3 regions of the Leucobacter chromiiresistens genome follow, and region 2 is predicted to be linked to each of the others. Evidence: predicted binding sites of a transcription regulator. Region 2 holds the regulator's gene; each other region holds the start of a gene.
The links. The regulator LexA, encoded in region 2, represses DNA repair genes until DNA is damaged. The targets are predictions, from matches to a motif close to TCGAACANNTGTTCGA.

Region 1 (4,883 bases), 570 kb from region 2:
TCCGCCTCCGCGTACTGGCGCTCGATGAACGGGATCACGCCCTCGAAGCCCGACGAGTACTTCACCTCGCGGCCGAAGCGGTTGCGCCAGCGCACGTTGACCTTGAAGTCGTTGCCGTAGAGCACGGCCTGCTGCACCGATTCCGGCAGGTCCGACCACGACGACTTCAGCGAGAACCCGAGATCGTCGGAGAGGCCCACCAGCAGCTTCTCGTAGTACTGGTAGAGGCTCTTGCCCTGGCTCGTCCACGGGACGATGACGCCCTCGGCGATCGAGAGCTCGGGGTCTCCGAGCACGAGATCCTCGTCCACCGACATGCTCGTGCCGAGGCCCGAGCACACGGGGCACGCGCCGAACGGGGCGTTGAAGGAGAAGGTGCGCGGCTCGATCTCGGTGAGCTGGACGGGGTGCTGGTTCGGGCAGGAGAGCTGCTCCGAGAACTGCTGCACGCGGTCCTCCGCCTTCGCGTCGCGATCGACGAAGTCGACGGCGACGATGCCGCCGGCGAGGCGCAGCGCCGTCTCGAGCGAGTCGGTGAGCCTGCCGAGGATCTCGGGGCCCGCGACGAGCCGGTCGATCACGACCGAGATGTCGTGCTTCACCTGCTTCTTGAGCTTCGGCGGTTCGGAGAGCTGGATCATGTCGCCGTCCACGATCGCGCGCGAGTAGCCGCTCGCGGCGAGATCCTGGAAGAGATCGACGAACTCCCCCTTCTTCTTGCTGACGACGGGGGCGAGCACCTGGTAGCGCGTGCGCTCCTCGAGGCCCATCAGCCGATCGGCGATCTGCTGCACGGTCTGCGCCTCGATACGCTCGCCGCAGACGGCGCAGTGCGGCACCCCGACGCGCGCCCAGAGGAGGCGCATGTAGTCGTAGATCTCGGTGATCGTGCCGACCGTCGACCGCGGGTTGCGGTTCGTCGACTTCTGGTCGATGGAGACCGCCGGGCTGAGCCCTTCGATGAAGTCGACGTCGGGCCGGTCGACCTGCCCGAGGAACTGTCGCGCGTAGGCGCTGAGCGACTCGACGTATCGGCGCTGCCCCTCGGCGAAGATCGTGTCGAACGCGAGGCTCGACTTCCCGCTTCCGGAGAGCCCGGTGAAGACGACCATCGAGTCGCGCGGAATCGCGAGGTCGACGTTCTGCAGGTTGTGCACGCGGGCGCCCTGGACGCTGATCTGGGCGTGCGCTGCGGAGGATCGAATGGGGGTGGAGTGCTTCGAAGTCACCGGCTCATTCTACGCGGTGCGCACCGGGAATTCGAACATACCTACGACGCTTTCGCCATGAGCGCATCCCGGTGCCGAGTATTTTCGGGTACTATTGACGAAAGGATACGAAAGGTTCAGCCATGTCGATCGCGCACCTCGCCCCCGCCGCAGCGGACCGCCCCCGTCAGCCGGCCGGCGCCGCCCGGGCCCGCCTGCTCGATCTCGTCACGCATCTCGACGCCGAGCGGGTCGACTCGGCGGAGGCCCTGCTCTCGACCCTCCTCGCGCACCAGCACGCGGACACGCGCACGCTGACGGAGACCGAGGTCTCGGCACTGGCGCGCCTCGGGGTGTCGGAGGAGGGGCTGCGGAAGCCCGATGCGCTGCGGGCCACCGCGCAGGGGCTGCTCGCCGATCGCGCGCTCGCCGAACGCAGCGCAACGGTCGCCGAAGCGGCGGAGCTGCTCGGTGTGACCCCCGCTCGCGTGCGCCAGCGCTGCGCGGCGGGCACGCTCCTCGCGCAGCGCCGGAGCGATGGTTGGCACCTCCCGCGCTTCCAGTTCCCGGAGGACCGGGAGGTTCCGGGATGGGCGACCGTCGCGGCCGCGATTCCTCATGGCACCCCGCTGCTGTTCGCGGAACGCGTGCTGACGTCGCCGTCGCCCGCTCTGGCGAGCGACGGCGAGGAGCTCGCTCCGTTCGAGTGGCTGGCGCAGGGCGGCGATCCGGCGGCGGCGGCGGCGGCCGTCGACGACGCACTCCACCGGCTCCCGTGAGCGAGTTCCTGCCGCCGCCCGATGCGGCCGCGTTCCCCGATCTCGAGCGCGACGCCGGCTGGGTGCGCGAGGTGCCGCCTGGAACCGCGCTGGCGCGCATCTTCCGCGCCGGGGGCCCGCACCCGGCGGCGTGGCACTCCTTCCGCACCTACGGACCCCTCGATGCGCGGTTCGACCCGCACCCCGAGCCGCCCGGCGATGCGCCGGGCGACGGCGTGCTCTACGCGGTGCTCGAGCAGGCCGACGTCGTGCAGGACACGGCCTCGGCGTTCGCCGCCTGCATGCTCGAAGTGTTCCAGGCGACGCGCATCGTTCGCCGCACGAGCGGCGCCCCGACGCTCGCCGTGTTCGAGAGCACCCGCGCCCTGCGGCTGCTCGACCTCAGCGACAGCGATTGGGTGGCGGTCGCCGGGGGCAATGGAGCGATCTCCTCGGGCGATCGCATGGCGTCGCGCGCCTGGGCCCGCGCGATCCGCACGAGGTACCCGAGCCTCGACGGCGTGATCTCCGCATCCTCGGTCGTGCCCTCGGCGCGGGTGGTCGCGCTGTGGAGCCCCGCGATGGACGTGCTGCCGCAGCACCCGCTGGCGCAGCTCCGCCTCGATCGCGACGAGCTCACCGGCGCGATCAACCGCATCGCGGAGCGCTACGGCTACGTAGTGCTTCCCTAGCGCAATGGTCCCCGCCGGGTTCCGTGCGGGTGCGGTTCGCGGCGGCGCGTTCCGGTCCGATTCGTGCAAGACAGCCGGGCCGTGGGCGACGTAGCCTGTCCCCATGAACCTGAATCCGCACCTGACGTTCGACTTCATCGGCATCGTGACCGCCGATCTCGGTCGCTCCCTCGCCTTCTACCGATCCCTCGGCATCGCCATCCCGGACGGGCTGGATGACGCTCCCCACGTCGAGGTCGTGCTGCCGCGCGGCCTGAAGCTCGCGTGGGATCCGGTCTCCACCATCGAGAGCTTCTCCCCCGGGTTCTCGCTCCCCTCGGGCGAGGGCCGCATCGGATTCGCGTGCAGCGCGGCGTCGCCCACCGATATCGATGCGGCATACTCCGCCCTCGTCGAGCGCGATCCGGCCGCGGCGCATACGGCGCCCTGGGACGCCCCCTGGGGCCAGCGGTACGCAACGGTGCGGGATCCCGATGGCAACACCGTCGACATCTACGCCCCGCTCTCGGCGTCGCCCGACTCGGAGCGCCCGCCGGTCTGACGGGAGCGCAGGTACGCGGCTGGCGACTCGCCGTTGAGACGCGCGAACTCCCGCGTGAAGTGCGACTGGTCGCTGTAGCCCGCCTGTTCGGCGACGAGCGCGAGCGCCGCGCCGGAGTGCATTGCGGCCCGAGCGCGCAGACCGCGACGGAGGCGCCGCAGCGCTGCATAGCCGTAGCCGAATTCGGCGAGCATCTTGCGGTGCAGGTGCCGCTCCGACCAGCCGAGCCGGAACGCGATGGCGCCGAGCGACTCCGCACGATCGGCTGCCCGCAGCACCATTCGCGCCCAGCCCTCCGATGAGCACGCGATCGGCCCGGCCGCACCGGTCGCCCGCGCGATGGCGTGCACGCGATCGTCGTCGGCGACCCGCGCGCTCGTGCCGGCCGGCGTGCTCCGCCCGCCCGCGATCCGACCGGTCGCGTGCGCGCTCGACCGGGAGGCGATCGCGCGGAGCGCGGCGGCGACGCGTCTTGCGACGGCGGCGTCGACTGCATCCGCTGCGGGGACGAGGACGTCGCGCAGGTCTGCGACGGGTCGCCGGAGAGCAGCCGCGGCGGTTCCCGGCGCGAACCGGAGGCCGACGGTCGGCCCGTGAAGATCGAGTTGCGTGCGCATCCACGTCGTCGACGGTCCGGCGACGTGCAGTTCGTCTCCGCGCAGCACGAAGTCGGCGCAGCCGTCCGCGGGGACGATGGTGGACCGCAGGTCCAGCGGCGCCCCCGGCGCGAGCGCCGCCGGCGCCGCGGGCTGCTCGACGCGCCAGAGCACGCCGAGCCCCGCGACCACGCGCTCCGTGTACATGAGGCCTACAGGTGGCCCGCTTGGTCCATGCTGCGCAGCTCGCGTTTGATCTCCGACAGCTCGTCGCGCAGTCGCGCCGCGAGCTCGAACTTCAGCTCTTCCGCTGCGGCGAGCATCTGGTCGGTGAGGTCGCTGATGAGCTCCTCGAGCTTCGCCGCGCCCTCTCCGGCGATCGCGCCTGCGCGCGCGGCGGCTTTGCCCTTGGCTCGCTGCGGCGAGGGGCTCTTGCGCTGCGCGTGGGCTCCGGAGCGCGACAGGATGTCCTCGGAATCAGCCGCTTCCCGATTCAGCATCGCGGTGATGTCGCCGATCTTCTTGCGGAGCGGTTGCGGGTCGATGCCGCGCTCCTGGTTGTAGGCGACCTGGATCTCGCGACGTCGGGTCGTCTCGTCGATGGCCTCGCGCATCGACCGGGTGACCGTATCGGCGTACATGTGCACCTGGCCGGAGACGTTTCGCGCGGCGCGGCCGATGGTCTGGATGAGCGACGTGCTCGATCGGAGGAAGCCCTCCTTGTCGGCGTCGAGGATCGACACCAGCGAGACCTCGGGCAGATCCAGGCCCTCGCGCAGCAGGTTGATGCCGATGAGCACGTCGTAGACGCCGGCGCGCAGCTCGGTGAGCAGTTCGACGCGTCGCAGCGTGTCGACGTCGGAGTGGAGGTAGCGCACGCGCACGCCCGCCTCCTCCATGAACGTGGTGAGCTGCTCGGCCATCTTCTTGGTGAGCGTCGTGACGAGCACGCGCTCGTCCCGCTCGGCGCGCACCCGCACCTCCTCGAGCAGGTCGTCGATCTGACCCTCGCTCGGCTTGATGACGATCTCGGGGTCGACGAGCCCGGTGGGGCGGATGATCTGCTCGACCACGCCGTCCGCCAGCTC
Region 2 (4,883 bases):
CCGGTGCCGACCGGGCAGCAGTGCGACGGCGCTCTCGCGCTCGGTGTCGAACTCCTGGTAGGCCTCGTCGATGACGAGCATGCCGTCGAAGGCGTCGTAGGCGGCGACGATCACCTCGCGGTCGAGCGTCGTGCCGGTCGGGTTGTTCGGACCGCAGAGGATCGCGACGTCCGGCCGGTGCTCGCGCAGCGCGGCGACGACCGCCTCCGGGGTGAGCGCGTAGTCGGCGGGGCGCTCGACCCCGATCCAGGCCGTGTCCGTACCGGCCGCGAGCAGCGGATACATCGAGTATGTCGGGGTGAAGCTCAGCAGCGAGCGCCCGGGGCCGGCGAACGCCTGCAGCACCTGCTGCAGCACCTCGTTCGACCCGTTGGCCGCCCACACCTGCTCAGCGACGAGGCCGTAACCGAGATAGCCTGCCAGTGCGCCGCGGAGCTCGGTGAACTCGCGATCCGGATATCGGTTCACACCGGTCACCGCGCGCGCGAGCGACTGCACGATGTCGATAGCGACGTTCTCGGGGATCGGATGCGTGTTCTCGTTCACGTTCAAGCTCACTCGAACCGCGTCTTGCGGTGCGCCGTAGGGCTGCTGCCCCACGAGGTTGTCACGGAGAGGGAGGTCGCTCAAACTGGTCACCCGGCAATTCTACGACCGTCGCACCTCATGCGAGGGGCGAGCCCGCCAGGCGCTCGTGCACCCGACGGCCGGGCACCGCCTTCACGCGCCCAGTTCGTCGCCCGACACCACCAGGGGGTTGTCGGAGTAGCGCAGGGGAACCGCGATCGCCTCGCCCGCCTGCACCGACGAGTCGTCGAGCTGATTCAGCTGGACGATCTCGGTGATGAGGTCGCGGGGGTCGGCCGCGGGGTCGAGATCGCTCGCGAGCGACCAGAGCGAACTGCCGGGCTGCACCACGACGTATTCGAACTGCTCGCCGTTCGGCCCCTCGCCCGACGCCATCGCCTCGGGAGCGGCGAGCGACGCGAGGAGGGCGAGCACGCCCGCGACGAGGATCGTCGCGAGGGCGCCGAGCACGATGCGCCCGCGCCGCGTCAGGCGGAGTGCGCCCGAAGCGTCGATCGTCTCCCGTGAATCCTGACCCTGAACCGCTGCTGCGCTCATGATGACATCCCTTCCTGATGCGAGGCCGCTGCGAGCGCCGCCCGCACCGAACATCTGTTTCGAATATTTATTCGATGAAGCGAAACCGCAACCGGTGGTTCGAACGCATGTTCCCTTATTTTCGGCGACACTCGAACGTATGTTTGCCCGTGTTCGAACGGCACGACTAAGGTTTCGATCAACGGGATCACTGAATCAGCACCCACCGACATTCATGGATCGCGCCCCATCCGCATCGCCCACAGGGCCAGAAAGGACAGCGATGAGCGACGCAGCCGCGCCCCGATCCGCCAAGCCGCTGAGCGAGAAGCAGCAGGCCATCCTCGAGTGCATCGCGCGCTCCGTGGAGAGCCGCGGGTACCCCCCGAGCATGCGCGAGATCGGCGACGCGGTCGGCCTCTCATCGCTGTCGAGCGTCACCCACCAGCTCAGTCGCCTCGAGCTGGGCGGCTACATCCGGCGCGACCCGAATCGTCCCCGCGCGCTCGAGATCCTGGTCGAGCTCGCCTCCACCTCGGCGGCGATCGCCGAGGCCCCGGCCGAGCGCCCCGAGGAGGCCGCCTACGTGCCCCTCGTCGGTCAGATCGCGGCCGGCGTGCCGATCACCGCCGACCAGCAGGTGGAGGAGATCGTGCCGCTCCCCCGCACCATCGTCGGCGACGGCCAGCTGTTCATGCTGCGCGTGGTCGGCGACTCGATGGTCGACGCCGCGATCTGCGACGGCGACTTCGTGGTGATCCGCCAGCAGCGCGAGGCCGAGAACGGCGACATCGTGGCGGCGATGCTCGACGGCGAGGCCACGGTCAAGGTGTTCCGGCGGCGCGATGGCCACACCTGGCTCCTGCCGCGTAACAGCGCGTTCGAGCCGATCCTCGGCGACCACGCCGAGGTGCTCGGCCGCGTCGTGGCCGTGTTCCGGTCCGTCTGAGCGCGCCCGCCGACGCGCGCCCCCGGCGGCGCGCGGCTTCGGCCGCCGTTTGATTTGTTGCACCGAGTCCATCTAAGGTGGTCGCATGACCGCGACCACGTCAGCCGCCTCCCGTGCGCTCCCCCATCCCGCAACCACCGTCGCGGGTTTAGCGCCCGACCTGGTGCCGTATGCGCGCGGCCTCGACCTGCAGGCCGCCGCCGTCGCGCGCATCGAGCGCGGAGCCGACCGCGGCACCGTCATCATGCTCGAGCACGAGTCGGTGTACACGGCCGGTCGCCGAGCCGATCCCGAGGAGTACCCCGCGGATGGGAGCCCGGTCGTTCCCGTCGACCGCGGCGGGCGGGTCACCTGGCACGGGCCGGGCCAGCTCGTCTGCTACCCCGTGATCCGACTGCGCGGCGGCGCGGGCGTCGTCGATCTCGTGCGGGCGCTCGAGACCGCGATCATCGCCGCCATGTCCGACCTCGGGCTGGCGGGCGCCCGCATCGAGGGGCGCTCCGGGGTCTGGGTGCAGCACCACGACGTCCCGGCCAAGGTGGCCCAGATCGGCCTCCACGCGCGAGCCGGCATCATCACCCACGGCATCGCCGTGAACTGCTGCAACGATCCGGCCCCTTTCGCCGCGATCGTGCCGTGCGGCATCCGCGACGCCGGGGTGACCACGCTGAGCGCGATGGCGGGGCGCCGGATCGCACCGGCAGAGCTCGCCCCCTTCCTCGACGGCCGGCTCGCCGCCGCGATCGCGGAGCTCGTCGCATGAGCGCCCGGCGACTGCCGTCGACGGGAGAGCGACCCGCACCCGAGGGCCGACCCCTCCTCCGCATAGAGGCGCGCAACGCCGAGACCCCGATCGAGCGGAAGCCCGCATGGATCAAGACGCGGGCGAGGCTCGGTCCCGAATATCGCGAGGTGCGCGATCTCGTCGAGCGCGAGGGGCTGCACACCGTGTGCCAGGAGGCGGGGTGCCCGAACGTGTTCGAGTGCTGGGAGGACCGCGAGGCGACCTTCCTCATCGGCGGCTCGATCTGCACGCGCCGCTGCGACTTCTGCATGATCTCGACGGGCAAGCCGCTCCCGCTCGACCGCGACGAGCCGCGCCGCGTCGCGGAGTCGGTGCGCACGATGGGGCTGAAGTACGCGACCATCACGGGGGTCACGCGCGACGACCTCCCCGACACGGGCGCGTGGCTCTACGCGGAGACCGTCCGCCAGATCCACGAGCTGAACCCGGGCGCCGGGGTCGAGGTGCTCGTCGACGATCTCGGCGGCCGCCCCGAGGGGCTCGCCGAGGTGTTCGCGGCGGCCCCGGAGGTGTTCGCGCACAACCTCGAGACGGTGCCGCGCATCTTCCGACGCATCCGGCCCGGGTTCCGGTACGAGCGCTCGCTCGGCATCATCGAGCGCGCCCGCGACGCCGGCATGATCACGAAGTCGAACCTCATCCTCGGCATGGGCGAGACCCGCGCCGAGGTCAGCGAGACGATGGCGCAGCTGCGCGACGCTGGGTGCCGCATCCTCACCCTCACCCAGTACCTGCGCCCCTCGGCGCTGCACCACCCGATCGACCGGTGGGTGCACCCCGACGAGTTCGCGGAGATGCAGCTGGAGGCCGAGGAGCTCGGGTTCTCGGGCGTGCTCGCCGGCCCGCTCGTGCGCTCCTCCTACCGCGCCGGTCGCCTGTGGGCGCAGGCGACCGGCGCGGGCAGCGGCGCGGGCGGCCGGGCCGCCCGGTGACCCCTACACCGGATCGGGGGTGAGCAGGCCGAGCTCCCGCAGCACGGCGAGCACCTGCTCGTGCCGGTTGAAGGTGTACAGGTGCACCGAGGGGGCGCCGCCGTCGAGCAGCTCTCGCGCCAACGAGACCGTGTGCTCGACGCCCAGCTCCGGCGCATAGCCGCCCTCGGCGTCCAATGCGCGGGCGAGCTCCACGGGAGCGGGCCGGCCCGCGAGCGAGGCGACCTTGCGCAGCTGGGCGCTCGTGGAGACCGGCATGAGGCCCGGGAGCACGGGGATCGTGAGCCCGGCCGCACGCGCATCCTCGACGAACGACAGGTACTCCTCGGCGCGGAAGAAGAGCTGCGTGATCGCGAGATTCGCGCCGGCCTCCTGCTTCGCGACGAGCCAGTCGACGTCCTCGGCGCGCGAGCGGGAGAGCGGATGGCCGTTCGGGTAGGCGGCGACGGCGGTGCGCCCCACACTGGTGAGCGGCGGCCGCTCCGCCCGCGCCTGCGAGATGAGGCGCACGAGCTCCCACGAGCTCATCGAACCCGCGACCCGCGCATCGCGCTCGTCGAGCCCGCGCGGGGGGTCGCCGCGGAGTGCGAGGAAGTCGTGCACGCCCGCGTCCATGATGGCGTGGATGGCGGCGCGCACGGCGTCGGGCGTCTCGCCCACGGTGGTGAGGTGCGCGAGCGGAAGCGCGTCGGTGTGATCGCGGAGGTACGCGACCAGATCGAGCGAGGCGTCGCGGTTCGATCCGTTCGCGCCGTAGGTGACCGAGATGAAGTCGGGATCCGCCGCCGACAGATGCTGCACGGCGTGCCCGAGGGCCAGTGCGGCCGCACCCGAGCGTGCGGGGAACACCTCGAACGAGAAGCGGGCGCGCGTCGCGGCGCGGGCGGGGAGCAGGAAGGAGTTCATGCGCCGCTCAGCTCCTCCTGCGCGAGGCGGGTGCCGCGCACCCGTGCGGCGATCTTCGCGAACGCCACGTCGCGCGCGAAGTCGGGCGAGCCGTGCTTCGGCTTCTCGTCGATGAGGTACGGGGAGAATCCGCAGTCGTCCGTCGATCCGAGCAGCTCGGCCGGGATGAACCGCGCGGCGCGCACCA
Region 3 (4,883 bases), 1.4 Mb from region 2:
TTCTGCCGCTCGCGCTCTTCCGCGTGCGCAACTTCTGGACGGGCAACCTCGCGACCCTCTTCATCTACGCGGCGCTGTCGCTCAACGGCTTCGTGATCGGCGTGTACCTGCAGAACCCGAACGGCCCGGCGCTCACCGCCACGCTCGCGGGCCTCGCGAGCCTCCCCATCACGATCCTCATGGTGCTGCTGAGCTCGAAGGTGGGTGCGCTCGCCGGCAGGTACGGCCCGCGCCTCTTCATGACCGTCGGCCCGCTCCTGCTCGGGTGCGGCGCCCTGCTCCTGCTGCTCGTCGGCGACCAGTTCTCCTACTGGGGGCAGGTGCTGCCGTCGATGGTGGTCATGGGGCTCGGGCTGTCGATCATGGTCGCCCCGCTCACCGCCGCCATCCTCGGGGCCATCGGCCCGGAGCGCAGCGGGATCGCCTCCGCCGTGAACAACGCGATCTCGCGGGTCGCGGGCCTCATCGTCATCGCGCTCCTCGCCACCATCGTGGGGGGCCGGCTCGATCTCGGCGGCTTCCACTCGGCGGCGATCGTCACGGGGGTGCTGTTCTTCGCGGGAGCGATCGTGTCGTTCCTTGGGATCAGGAATCCGGCTCCGGAGGGCGCGGCGTAGACAGCCGCGCGATCGGTGCGCCGGCGCAGAACGAGCGAACGAGCGAGGGCCCCGCGCCTCCCTGCAGTGGCAGGGGCGCGGGGCCCTCGGTGGCGGTGACGGTGGGATTTGAACCCACGGTAGGGGGTTACCCTACACAACTTTTCGAGAGTTGCACCTTCGGCCGCTCGGACACGTCACCGCGGAAGAGCTTACGTGATGAGTGCGCGCGGCGCGAATCCGGCCGGGCGGGGCGCGTCGCGGACGGTACGCGGCGCCCCACGAGCCCGCGGGGCGCCGCTAGGCGGTCGTGTTGATGATGAGGCCGATGTGCGTGAAGTAGTTCAGCGCCCCGAAGAGCAGGAAGGCGAGCCCGGCGAGCCCCCACGCCGCTCCCGCGACGACCGCGACCGGCCGCAGCTTCGGCGCCGCGGAGCTGAAGCCGCGCAGGGCGAAGGGGAAGAGCACCGCTCCGACCCCGACGAGCGCGAAGAGGCCCGACATGAACGTCGCCTCCACCCACGGGTACTCGGCGAACGCGCCCGAGATCGGCTCCTCCGGCGGTGCGGCGAAGAGCTGGAACACCATGCCCGCCGCGGCGATCCCGAACATCGCGAGACCGAGCCCGAAGACGAAGACGCCGAACGGGTACGCGGTGCGCGCGAGCTGCGCCCCCGGGTCGGGCGACGCGGCGATGACGGCGGAGCGGCGCCACAGCAGGAAGGCCGCTGCGAGCAGCAGCACCCCGAACCCGAGACTCGGCTCGCCGAAGATGATGTTGTCGAACGGGAAGTACGCGGCGAGCGGCCACGTGAGCGTCATGTGGGCTCCGGTGAGGGTGAGGATGCCGCCGAGCACGGCCGCGGTCAGCGCCCAGCCCTCCGGCGCGAAGCCCTCGGGGCGCCGGAGCGCTCGCACGAGGCCGAGCATCCACAGCAGCCCGGCGCCCGCGGCGAGCGACATGATCGTGTTGTACGTGGGCATCAGCGTCCAGTCGACGACGAGCCCATCGGTCTCCATGAGATGCATCTCTCCCCTTCCCTCGGCGCAGCGCACGCCGCATGCTCCAGGTCTATCGCAGGGGGCGCGGGTGCGGCGACGGCCTTGACGCGGAGCGGATCCCGCACGACGCACGTGCGCGTGCGCACCGCCGCGACGCGCGCTCGGCCGGCGTCGACGCGCTACGCCAGCCGCTCGTCCCAGAACTCGCGGAGCTGCTCGCTCTTGCGGAACACGATCGCGTCCCACTCCTCATCGGTGGTCGCCGAATCCGCGAAGTCGGAGGGCACCTTGAAGATCTGCAGCGCGGCGCCGAAGCGGGCGCACACGCTGGCGTAGGCGTACGCCTCCATGTCAACGAGGCTCGCTCCGAGCCCGGCGATGGCCGCCCGCTGCGCGTCGCTCTGCACGAACACGTCGCCCGTCGCGATGACCGCGGTCGACTCGGGGGGCAGGATCGCGTCGCCGCCGGGCCGCAGCTCCGGCGAGGGCAGCGAGAAGTCGTGCTGCACCACGCCGGTGATCTGGTAGACGGCGTCGAGCGACGGCCGCTCCGGCCCATCGCTCACGACGCCCGCGGTGCCGAGCACCACGACCCGCTCCGCCGGCCGCTCCGAGAGCTCGGCGGCGAGCGTCACCGCCGCATTGACCTTGCCGACGCCGGTCACGACGTGCGGCACGTCGCCGAAGGCGGAGGCCTCGTCGCGGTGCGCGAAGACGAGCAGGGTGGAGGGTTCAGGCATCGGTGCTCCCAGCGGCGCGCGAGCGCCCGTCGATCCGGATATTCGACACCACACTAGCGCCGATCGAAAATGTGTTCTAATATGAGGTGTCGGGTTCGCGAGCCGTACGCATGATCGCCGTTGAACGGCACGTCGAGATCACCTCAACTCTGCGTCAGAAGCCGCGACACCCACCGAGCACCGCAGGCCTCCAGACGAGGCCGGTCCCCCGATGAGACCGGTGCAGATGCGCTCCGCCTTCGATCGCGCAGATCGAGCGGGCTGTACCGACGCAGCCCCGGCGAAGCAGCGCAGGGCTCCACGTGAGCCACACCCCGAGAATCGCTCGGGGATCGCGCACCACGACGGTGCGCCACGAAAGGAACAACATGACTTCGCATACCCGAATCACCCATACCCCCGCCGCCCGCACCGCAGACGCCCGGCCCGCCGCGGCCGCGCCGCTGCGCACGCCCTACCACTCCCTGAGCGGAGCCGACGAGATGCTGGTGCCCGACTGGGCGCAGCGCCGCTCGGTCTACCGCAGCTCGGGCCGCACGCTCTACGTCGTCGAGACCGACCGTCTCACCGACGCCCGGAGCGACCTCAAGCGGCTCGACCGCGCCGGCTGGAACGTGACCGTCTCCGAGCTCCCCTCCAGCGAGCGGGCGCGCATCGCCCTGACCCGCAAGGAACTCGCGCGCGCTGCCTGATCGGTGCACGCGGCGTAATCTGCGCCGCGCGCACCGATCCCCCGTGGCACACTGGAGCGCATGAGCGATGTCGAACTTGCCGAGGTGGAGAGCTTCTCACTGGACCACACGAAGGTGCTGGCGCCGTACGTGCGCCTCATCGGCGTCGAGCACGGCCCGAAGGGCGACGCGATCTCGAACTTCGACATCCGCCTAGTGCAGCCGAACGAGGCGGAGATTCCGACCGCCGGCCTGCACACCATCGAGCACACGCTGGCCGCGCTGCTGCGCACCCGCTTCGACGGCCTCATCGACATCTCACCCTTCGGCTGCCGCACCGGCTTCCACCTGATCGCGTGGGGCGAGCCGAGCGTCGAGGCCGTGGCCGAGGCGATCAAGAGCTCCCTCACCGACCTCGTCGAGCGCGTCACCTGGAGCGACGTGCCCGGCACCGAGGCGGTGAGCTGCGGCAACTACCGCGATCACAGCCTGCACTCCGCCCAGGAGTGGGCGAAGGCGGTGCTCGCTCAGGGCATCAGCCTCGACGCGTTCGACCGCTCGCGCATCGCGTAGGCGTCGATCAGGCCGGGCAGCTCCTCCAGGCTCGAGAACACGAGCGACGCGCCCGCACCCCGCAGCGCCTCGGGACGGGTGCTGACCGCGCTCCCCGTCGAGAACCCGAATACCGTGGCACCGGCCGCGATGCCCGCGGTGACCCCCGCCACGGTGTCCTCGACCACGAGGGCGTCGGCCGGGTCGACGCCGAGCGCCGCAGCCGCCGCCAGGTAGACGTCGGGCGCCGGCTTGCTCGCCGCCAGCTCCATGCCGCTGAACACGCGGTCCCCGAACCACCGCCCCAGGCCGGTCACGTCCAACTGCATCGTGATCTTCACGCGATCCGCGCCCGACGCGAGGGCGATGCGGTCGCCGAAGCGCTCGACCACCTCCGCCATCATCCGCTCGGCCCCGGGCATCGGCGCAACGTCGACGCGGAGGGCGTCGTCGCGTCGCACGTGGAACTCGTGCACCCAGGCATCCGTGATGCGGAAGCCGGTGTTGGCGAGGATCACCTCCCACTCGTCGACGAGCGCGCGGCCGATGAAGGCGCGCACCGTCTCCTCGAACGAGATCTCCCAGCCCAGCTCGCGGAGCATCTCGGCGAGCACGCGGATGGTGATCGTCTCGGAGTCTACGAGCACCCCGTCGCAATCGAAGAGCACCGCCGCGAAGGGCAGGCGAGCGGTGCGCAGCGCCCCGCTCACGAGACGAGCACGTCGAGCGCCGCGGTGAGCGCCGCGTCGACCGCGGTCACTACGATCTCGCGATACGGGTCGTAGTCGCCCATGTCGGTGTCGTCGGCGGCGAGCGGGTTGCCGTCGATGGCGAACACGCCCGCGGCCTCGATGCCGTGCAGCGCGGCGATGACGAACAGCGTCGCGGCCTCCATCTCGACCGCGACGACCCCGGCGCGCTGCCACAGCGCGAGATCGACGCCGGTGATGACGTCGCTCGGGTAGAACATGTCCCCCGTCAGCACGACGCCGCGGTGCACGTCGAGCCCCGAGGCTGCCGTCGCCTGCGCGAGCGCGACGGTCAGCTCGGGCGTCGTCAGCGCCGGGAACTCCGTCGGCACGAGCTGGTGACTCACCCCATCGGCGCGCACCGCGCCCGTCGCGACGACGACCGCGCCGTCGACGATGCCCGGCTGCATGCCGCCGGCGGTACCCGACCGGATGATGCGCGTCACCCCGCCCCGCGCGAGCTCCTCGAAGCAGACCGCGGCCCCCGCTCCGCCGACGCCGTGCGATGCGACAGTCACGGGCACGCCCTTCCACGTGCCCGCGTACACGTGGTACTCGCGGTTCGTCGCGAGC

Region 1: a site for LexA is predicted at 1,261-1,276, ahead of uvrA (excinuclease ABC subunit UvrA). Genes of this name have one in related genera too.
Region 3: a site for LexA is predicted at 2,402-2,417, ahead of BLT44_RS06405 (phosphorylase family protein). Genes of this name have one in related genera too.

The regions. Positions count from the first base shown of each region.
Region 1 is NZ_FNKB01000001.1:2,229,555-2,234,437, forward strand. It holds gene uvrA (excinuclease ABC subunit UvrA) at 1-1,229, opposite strand, end outside; gene BLT44_RS10155 (MerR family transcriptional regulator) at 1,352-1,987, shown strand; gene BLT44_RS10160 (RES family NAD+ phosphorylase) at 1,984-2,658, shown strand; gene BLT44_RS10165 (VOC family protein) at 2,762-3,199, shown strand; gene BLT44_RS10170 (helix-turn-helix domain-containing protein) at 3,151-4,002, opposite strand; gene uvrB (excinuclease ABC subunit UvrB) at 4,008-4,883, opposite strand, start outside.
Region 2 is NZ_FNKB01000001.1:2,795,129-2,800,011, forward strand. It holds gene BLT44_RS12770 (histidinol-phosphate transaminase) at 1-639, opposite strand, end outside; gene BLT44_RS12775 (LysM peptidoglycan-binding domain-containing protein) at 721-1,125, opposite strand; gene lexA (transcriptional repressor LexA) at 1,388-2,053, shown strand; gene lipB (lipoyl(octanoyl) transferase LipB) at 2,139-2,816, shown strand; gene lipA (lipoyl synthase) at 2,813-3,790, shown strand; gene BLT44_RS12795 (methylenetetrahydrofolate reductase) at 3,794-4,696, opposite strand; gene BLT44_RS12800 (uroporphyrinogen decarboxylase/cobalamine-independent methonine synthase family protein) at 4,693-4,883, opposite strand, start outside.
Region 3 is NZ_FNKB01000001.1:1,382,569-1,387,451, reverse strand. It holds gene BLT44_RS06420 (MFS transporter) at 1-617, shown strand, start outside; tRNA gene BLT44_RS06415 (tRNA-Ser) at 708-798, opposite strand; gene BLT44_RS06410 (DUF981 family protein) at 897-1,625, opposite strand; gene BLT44_RS06405 (phosphorylase family protein) at 1,778-2,338, opposite strand; gene BLT44_RS06400 (hypothetical protein) at 2,707-3,030, shown strand; gene BLT44_RS06395 (S-ribosylhomocysteine lyase) at 3,091-3,582, shown strand; gene BLT44_RS06390 (HAD family hydrolase) at 3,537-4,271, opposite strand; gene BLT44_RS06385 (nucleoside phosphorylase) at 4,268-4,883, opposite strand, start outside.